Regions from separate parts of the Priestia sp. YIM B13491 genome, predicted to be linked through region 1. Evidence: a T-box and tRNA genes for the amino acid it is inferred to sense, from the RefSeq annotation. Region 1 holds a T-box; the other holds one or more tRNA genes.

Region 1 (4,374 bases):
AGAAACAGTTGCTTATGTCAGTGCAACAAACAGCAATCTTAAAGATTTAGGCTATGTAGGAGGTCAAACTACAGATAGCATGACGCCGGTTGTGACAAACGAATCTGTTGAAAAAGCTGGATGGTTCTCTCTCGCTATCCGCAGTATTGGCAACTTCTTCAGCGATATTTGGATGAATGCTGCAAATACAGTGAATAACTGGTTTTAATGATAACTCAAGAGAAAGAAGAGATACTACAAGAGAGTATCTCTTCTTTTTATTTTTAGATTTGTTTGTATATAATCTATAAATTAGATAGGAATTTTCCGAAAAATGCGGTAAAATAGACACTAAGTTTTGAATTTTGTATATACACTAAAAATTATTGTGAAACACTTGATACAGGAGGAAGACAAACATGAATAACATTACAGGTACTGATCGTGTAAAACGAGGAATGGCGGAAATGCAAAAAGGTGGCGTTATCATGGACGTTATCAATGCAGAGCAAGCAAAAATTGCAGAAGCAGCAGGCGCTGTTGCTGTTATGGCATTAGAGCGTGTTCCAGCTGATATCCGTGCAGCAGGCGGCGTGTCTCGTATGGCAGACCCAACAATTGTTGAAGAAGTGATGAATGCTGTGTCCATTCCAGTTATGGCAAAAGCTCGTATTGGCCATATTGTTGAAGCACGCGTGCTAGAAGCGATGGGTGTAGACTACATCGATGAAAGTGAAGTGTTGACTCCAGCTGATGAGGAGTTTCATTTAAATAAAAATACATTTACGGTTCCATTTGTGTGCGGTTGCCGTGATCTTGGCGAAGCATCTCGTCGTATTGCTGAAGGAGCTGCAATGCTTCGTACAAAGGGAGAACCAGGGACAGGAAACATTGTGGAAGCAGTGCGTCATATGCGTCAAGTAAATGCTCAAGTACGTAAAGTTGTGGGCATGGACGAAGATGAGTTAATGACAGAAGCTAAACTATTAGGTGCACCTTATGAGTTATTACTGCAAATTAAACGTGAAGGTCGTTTACCGGTTGTAAACTTTGCAGCAGGCGGCGTAGCAACACCAGCAGACGCAGCGTTAATGATGCAGCTTGGAGCAGACGGTGTGTTCGTTGGATCAGGAATCTTCAAATCAGACAACCCTGAAAAATTTGCGCGAGCAATCGTGGAAGCAACAACACATTATCAAGACTATGAACTGATTGCAAACTTATCAAAAGGGTTAGGAAGTGCAATGAAAGGGATTGAAATTTCATCATTATTACCAGAAAACCGCATGCAAGAGCGTGGATGGTAATTTAAAGGGAGTTTTGACAAAATGGTAAAAGTAGGCGTGTTAGGATTACAAGGTGCCTTTCGCGAGCATGCACAAGCATTAGAAGCAGCAGGCGCTGAAGCCATTATCATAAAAAAAGTTGAACAGCTAAACGAAATAGATGGTTTAATCCTACCGGGCGGCGAAAGCACAGCGATGCGTCGTCTGATTGACAAATATGACTTTATGGGACCTCTTCGCCAGTTTGCACAAGCAGGTAAACCGGTATTTGGTACGTGTGCGGGTTTAATTTTACTCGCAGGACAAGTCGTTGACCGTGAAGAGCCCCATTTAGGTGTTATGGATATTACGGTAGCTCGAAACTCGTTTGGGCGTCAACGGGATAGCTTTGAAGCTGCCCTAAATATTAAAGATATCGGTGAAGATTTTATAGGCGTATTTATCCGTGCTCCGCATATTGTAGAAGTAGGAGAAAACGTTGAAGTCTTAGCCATGCATAACGACCGAATCGTTGCGGCAAGACAAGGTCAATTCTTGGGATGTTCGTTTCATCCAGAATTAACAGATGATGCTCGCATGGCGCAGTATTTTGTAGCAATGGTTGAAGAAGCTTCAAAAAAACCTGTATAAATGAATTGCATCTTGTACAGACTTGTAGTACATTATGATTAATAAAAATGATATTGGTATAAAGCGTTGATAGGAAATAGTAATAAGATTTTTGATTTCAAGAGAGTCGATGGCTGGTGTGAATCGATAATCAATTCTTATGAATCCGTCCTGGAGCAAGCTGTCGAAAAAGTAGTAGGCAGTTTCGGTTCATCCGTTATCTGGTTTAAGAGGAAGGCTTATTTTAGCTTTCAATTAGGGTGGCAACGCGGGTAAACTCTCGTCCCTTTCATGGGGATGAGAGTTTTTATTTTGCCCTTTTATACTAAAGGAGGTACTAAGTATGTTAGATTTAAAATTTTTACGTGCTAATTTTAATGAAGTAAAAGAAAAGCTCAAGTTTCGTGGTGAGGACTTAACGGACTTAGGTCGCTTTGAAGAGTTAGATGCAAAACGCCGTGAGCTAATTGCTCAAACAGAAGAGTTAAAAAGCAAGCGAAATGAAGTATCACAGCAAATTGCACAATTGAAGCGTGAAAAACAAGATGCTGATCATTTAATCGTTGAAATGCGTGAAGTAGGAGACCGCGTAAAGCAATTGGATGAAGAGCTTCGCAGCGTTGAAGAAGAATTAGAACTATTGCTACTTTCAATTCCTAACGTTCCACATGAAAGTACGCCTGTAGGTGAAACTGAAGATGATAACGTAGAAGTTCGCAAATGGGGAGAAATTAAACAATTTGATTTTGAACCAAAACCGCATTGGGATTTAGGAACAGATTTAAATATTTTAGATTTTGAAAGAGCTTCGAAAGTAACGGGAAGCCGCTTTGTATTTTATAAAGGGTTAGGTGCAAGATTAGAACGCGCTCTTATTAACTTTATGATGGATTTACATATGGATGAGCATGGTTATGAAGAAATCCTTCCTCCATATATGGTAAATCGTACAAGCATGATGGGAACAGGGCAGCTTCCTAAATTTGAAGAAGATGCATTCAAGATTAAAGAAGAAGATTATTTCTTAATTCCTACAGCTGAAGTACCAGTTACAAATTTGCATCGTGATGAAATTTTAAGTGGAGATCAGCTTCCAATTGCTTATACAGCGTATAGTGCTTGCTTCCGATCAGAAGCAGGCTCTGCAGGAAGAGATACACGTGGTCTTATTCGTCAGCATCAGTTTAATAAAGTAGAACTGGTTCGCTTTGTTAAGCCAGAAGATTCTTATGATGAATTAGAAAAATTAACGGGCCATGCTGAAAAGGTTCTTCAACTATTAGGTTTACCTTACCGGGTTCTAAGCATGTGTACAGCTGACCTAGGTTTCACAGCAGCCAAAAAGTATGATATTGAAGTTTGGATTCCAAGTTATGAAACGTATCGTGAAATTTCTTCTTGTTCAAACTTTGAAAGCTTCCAAGCTCGCCGTGCTAATATTCGCTTCCGACGTGATACAAAAGCAAAACCAGAGCATGTTCATACACTAAACGGTTCTGGCTTAGCAATTGGTCGTACGGTAGCTGCAATTTTAGAAAACTACCAGCAGGAAGATGGATCAATTCAAATTCCAGAAGTGCTGCGTCCATATATGGGAAATAAAGAATTTATCTCTAAATAAAAGTAAAAGATGTTCATTAAGAATTAATTCTTAATGAACATCTTTTTAAAAAAAATCAATAAAAGAGTTGACTTCATTATTTATATATGATAAATTAATACTTGTCGATACGGAGGAATACCCAAGTCCGGCTGAAGGGATCGGTCTTGAAAACCGACAGGGGTGTTAAAGCCCGCGGGGGTTCGAATCCCTCTTCCTCCGCCATATTTGACTTATAATGCAATTAACATAGCGCGATAAATTGGAGATTGGAAAACCGTTACTTATAAGTAACGGTTTTTTATTTGTTAAAAATGCCGCTTTATCTATTAAAGCGGCATTTTTTTATAGATGACGGCGTTTTAGCTTTTCATTATGTTGTAAAAAGCGAGCCACTTTTTCAACAATTGATTCAATTGAATCAGGATTCTTGATAAGGTCGTATTCTCTAATATCTAAACGAAGAATAGGGCAAGCCGTAAAGTTATTAATCCAGTCTTCGTATCGGGCGTGCATCTCTTTCCAATAATCAAGAGGCGTTTGCTGTTCCATTGGTCGCCCTCTTTCTTGAATCCGATCTACAATATCTTCGAAGCTGCCTTCCAAATAAATGAGCAGATCCGGATGAGGAAAATATGGAGTCATAACCATTGCATCGAACAAGCTTGTATATGTTTCATAGTCTACTTTAGACATCGTTCCTTTTTCAAAATGCATCTTAGCAAAGATACCGGTATCTTCGTAAATGGATCTGTCTTGGATGAAGCCGCCGCCATACTCGAAAATTTTCTTTTGTTCTTTAAAGCGTTCCGCTAGAAAGTATACCTGTAGGTGGAAGCTCCAACGTTCAAAATCTCCATAAAATTTGTCCAGGTAAGGGTTGGAATCTACTTTTTCAAA
Region 2 (4,374 bases), on a different contig from region 1:
GCTGGAGACTCTCCGTCTCCTTCATTTAATACCGGAGGAGTAACAGTCGTTTCTTTTTTGTGCAGAGGCTGTGAGATATGTCTCACACAAAAATAAATGATCGTATGCCCTGCTCCAACAATAGCTAATAAAATGGGAATACTTTTTGCTTCATCAAAAAATAGTACAGCTATTAAAAATAAAGATATGGAAGCGACGCGTCCAATATTCAGAAATACTTCTCTGACAACAATGTATTCAATTCTTTTTGAAACAACGTCTTTTGCTCGCCCAATCACATCGTACGTTAGAGAAATGAATGGAACCAACAAAATAGGATAAGCAATGGCAATACAAACAGCATATATAATTAACTTTGGATACGATAAGTTAAAGATAAGCAAAAAGACTGCTCCATAGAGAAGGAGGCCCCCTGTGAAGATAAATCGAAGGCGATTTTTTTGCTTAATAAACCTTGAGGCAACATAGTATCCTACAAACGCAACTGCTGAATTCACCAGTCCATATGTTCCTAAAGCTAGTTCACTTCCCGTCGTAATAAATACCATGACGGATACAACAAAAATGAACGTACCTTCACGCAACCCTTGAAAGAAATGAGCCTGCAATATTCGATTCCAGTCTTTATTGACTTTTCGTTCAGCCCATACTTCTTTAAATTTGTATACTCCTTCCGCTGCGCGTCTTGTAATAAAAAAACTAAGCACAACGGCACCGATAAACAATAGCAGCGATACACCAAACACAATTTTATACCCAAGTGATTCATACAAAGCGGAAATAACAAAGCCCGCTCCTAAAGGACCAATCATCCCTGCAAAAGAGTTTAAGATCCCTAAAAATCCGTTAAAAAAGTCTCTTGTATCAGGTTCTGTAATTTCAAAAGTTAGCACATTAAAAGCTAGCCAATAAAAGCCGTATCCTATACCCAGCAGTCCACCAAGCAATACTAAATACTGGGCTGCGTTAGCTCCACTGATTAATACAGCGATATAAAAAACAGCTAAAAAAGATACACCTAATCTTAAAACCACAACCCGGTCAATTCGTTTGGCCCATTTACCTGCTAAAATAAACGTAAGCGGCTGAAGCACCACTACCGCTAAATTATAAATAGCGAGATCCGAAAATTCGCCTGATTGTTTCCACAGATAAATGTTAACAAACGAATTGGAAATTGAAATAGCCAAGGCATAAAGACCGCCTATAATTAAAAGCAAAAGTAAATCTTTACTAACTTCTACATCTCCAACTACTTTTTTTAATAAAGGCATATCAAAAAACTCCTTTTCTCTTCTACACCTAGTGTGTGAAAAAGAAAAGGAGATATGTAAAAGAATTGGAAAACAAAAAAGCCAGTAAAGGTAATAATTACTTTACTGGCTCTTAAATACGTCTTCAGCTTATTTTGCAGCGTCGTAACGTTTAGCAACTTCGTCCCATTTTACAACATTAAAGAATGCTGAAATGTAATCTGGACGGCGGTTTTGGTAATTTAGGTAGTAAGCGTGCTCCCAAACGTCTAGACCAAGAATTGGCGTTTTGCCTTCCATTAATGGGCTATCTTGGTTTGGTGTGCTTGTTACTTCTAATTCGCCGTTGTTTACAACTAACCAAGCCCAGCCAGAACCGAAGCGAGTTTTAGCTGCATTTGCAAATTCTTCTTTGAATTGATCAAAGCTGCCGAATTTGCTAGCGATAGCGTCTGCTAATTCACCAGTTGGAGCACCGCCGCCGTTAGGGCAAAGGATTGTCCAAAATAATGAGTGGTTCGCATGACCGCCACCGTTATTGCGTACTGCTGTACGGATATCTTCAGGAACAGCATCTAAGTTTGAAATTAACTCTTCAATACTTTTGCTTTCTAAATCCGCTTTGCCTTCAACAGCAGCGTTTAGATTTGTAACATATGTGTTGTGATGTTTTGTGTGGTGAATATTCATTGTTTCTTTGTCGATATGTGGTTCCAGTGCATCGTATGCATAAGGTAGTTCTGGTAATTTGTAAGCCATGAATAATTCCTCCTTCAAAATATGTAAGCATTTTGGCGCAAAAGCACCATATACGTTTAGATTAGCAAATTTACCCTACTGTTTCAAATAAAAAGTTCCTAATCCATGATTTATATTTACCTAATTCCCATTCGCTATTCTTTTAAACATAAAAAAAGCTTCTTTTTCTCAAAAGAAGCTTTGAATAGACAATAGTATGGCGGAGGAAGAGGGATTCGAACCCCCGCGGGCTTTAACACCCCTGTCGGTTTTCAAGACCGATCCCTTCAGCCGGACTTGGGTATTCCTCCAACCCTATAAATGGTGGACCCTGCAGGACTCGAACCTGCGACCGGACGGTTATGAGCCGTCTGCTCTAACCAGCTGAGCTAAGGGTCCACATGGCTCCACAGGTAGGACTCGAACCTACGACCGATCGGTTAACAGCCGATAGCTCTACCACTGAGCTACTGTGGAACAATATGAATTATGTATGTCACAAACGCAAATTGGAAAATAGCGGCGGAGGGGATCGAACCCCCGACCTCACGGGTATGAACCGTACGCTCTAGCCAGCTGAGCTACACCGCCATGGCTCCACAGGTAGGACTCGAACCTACGACCGATCGGTTAACAGCCGATAGCTCTACCACTGAGCTACTGTGGAACAATATAACATTTACTAGCGACATTAAAAATTTAACATGTTTCTAGCCTAAAGTCAATATATTATTTTAAAACAGCGTATAAAAAATAGGCAATCATCAGCAGTTGAATAAATCCTTTTGAAATAGCGCCACTAAAAAAGCCAATAACCGAACCTACTCCAATTTTTACTGCGTTGCTAATTGTGGTCCGATGAACAATCAGTTCTCCTACAATCGCTCCGATAAACGGCCCTAAAATAATTCCAAATCCCGGAATGACAAACGGACCCACAAGCAGCCCAACTGTACTTCCCCAAACACCTGCTTTAGTGCCTCCGAATTTTTTCACACCAATAATATTAGCTATATAGTCTGCTAAAAAAAGTGCGACAACTAACAATCCTTGTATCACCCAAAATAACCAGCTATAGGAGCTAAAATCATAAAATAAACCGTATATAACAAATCCCAGAGCTACAAATAGCACGCTTGGGATGATGGGATAAACCAACCCAACAAACGATACAACAAAGCTAATGATAATTAATGCCCAACATAAAATAGCCATGCCCGCACCTATCCTTTTTATTATTACTATTTATCATACAATAACCACTCCCATAAAGAAAGACCTTGCACGACGAGTCCTTCCTTTATTTTACTTTCGAATACGATTTTTGAGTGTACCTCTGCAATATTAACAGCACGGTCCTCAAGCTGCCCGTAATATCCCCCAAAAACAATGACAGGGAAACCTGTACATATACGCATAAGATGTGCTTGTGACAAAACGCTCCACCGCATCATTGTAATTAGTAACGGTTTCTAAAATCTATTGTAAACCTTAAATTTTCGCTATAAAATAAGATATAACCAGAATCTTCAATAAGAGGAGGCTTTACAATGAGCATGCTGAAAAAGATGGCATGGAGTTTTACTTCCTTCAAAAAAATAAGGTCGCTTCGCTTTGAGCATACGAATAAAACAATTGGCTTTGTGCTGTTTTTAACATTTATTTCTTTGCTGCCTACATTTTTCTTTATGACTTTGACGATTGTAAATGGCTATCATATCGCTACTACAGATCTTCCAAAATCTGTCTCTTCTTTTTCTATTTCAAACTCACAGCTTACGTCAAGTCAACCTTTCACAAAAAAAGTAAATGGTACCGCTTTTATCTTAAACCCCTCACAGTCTATTGAACGGTTTCATTCCCCTGCTCATGCCATTGGTTTTTTAAAGGATGGAATTTACATTACGACTAATTCACAAACACAAACGTATTCATATGAGTTGCTAAACTGGCATCATAAAGATAAAAATGAACTGCTAAACTTGCTGCACGAACAAAAATTTTCTTTATACATACTTGTCCCTATCGCTATGCTTTTACTGTACGTATTAACATCTGGACTAAACTTCCTTTCTATTACCTGCCTTGCTTATCTTGGAAAACTGATTGGACTCATTACTAAAAAGCAGCTTCCTTTCAAGCAGCTATGGGCACTGAGCGCTTATAGTACAGTAGCCTTCACGCTGCTGTATACGCTTTTTGAAGCTTTTTCTTTGTCTCTAGCACTACATAGCTCTCTTTACTGGATAGGAACATTCTTCATTTACTTGTTGCTCGTCACAAGGGTTCCTATAAGAAAAAAAGTAAAACCTAATAAAGATGCTGGGACAAACGTATCTTAGTTGAAGGAAAATCCAAACGAGGAATCTAGATTCTTGATAGA

What was found. A T-box is a leader RNA that pairs with one kind of tRNA and senses whether it is charged. The one in region 1 lies ahead of serS (serine--tRNA ligase), so its partner is inferred to be a tRNA-Ser.
Region 2: it has a tRNA-Ser gene. The T-box ahead of serS (serine--tRNA ligase) is inferred to sense a tRNA for this amino acid. The anticodon was not compared.

Annotation. Positions count from the first base shown of each region.
Region 1 is NZ_JBHZOR010000025.1:3,949-8,322, forward strand. It holds gene ACFX4E_RS27860 (serine hydrolase) at 1-208, shown strand, start outside; gene pdxS (pyridoxal 5'-phosphate synthase lyase subunit PdxS) at 399-1,286, shown strand; gene pdxT (pyridoxal 5'-phosphate synthase glutaminase subunit PdxT) at 1,308-1,895, shown strand; T-box leader at 1,953-2,165, shown strand; gene serS (serine--tRNA ligase) at 2,218-3,495, shown strand; tRNA gene ACFX4E_RS27880 (tRNA-Ser) at 3,607-3,699, shown strand; gene ACFX4E_RS27885 (deoxynucleoside kinase) at 3,820-4,374, opposite strand, start outside.
Region 2 is NZ_JBHZOR010000001.1:376,321-380,694, reverse strand. It holds gene ACFX4E_RS01935 (MFS transporter) at 1-1,274, opposite strand, end outside; gene sodA (superoxide dismutase SodA) at 1,404-2,012, opposite strand; tRNA gene ACFX4E_RS01925 (tRNA-Ser) at 2,210-2,302, opposite strand; tRNA gene ACFX4E_RS01920 (tRNA-Ile) at 2,314-2,390, opposite strand; tRNA gene ACFX4E_RS01915 (tRNA-Asn) at 2,394-2,468, opposite strand; tRNA gene ACFX4E_RS01910 (tRNA-Met) at 2,509-2,582, opposite strand; tRNA gene ACFX4E_RS01905 (tRNA-Asn) at 2,584-2,658, opposite strand; gene ACFX4E_RS01900 (DUF456 domain-containing protein) at 2,721-3,206, opposite strand; gene ACFX4E_RS01895 (hypothetical protein) at 3,233-3,427, opposite strand; gene ACFX4E_RS01890 (DUF1189 domain-containing protein) at 3,542-4,333, shown strand.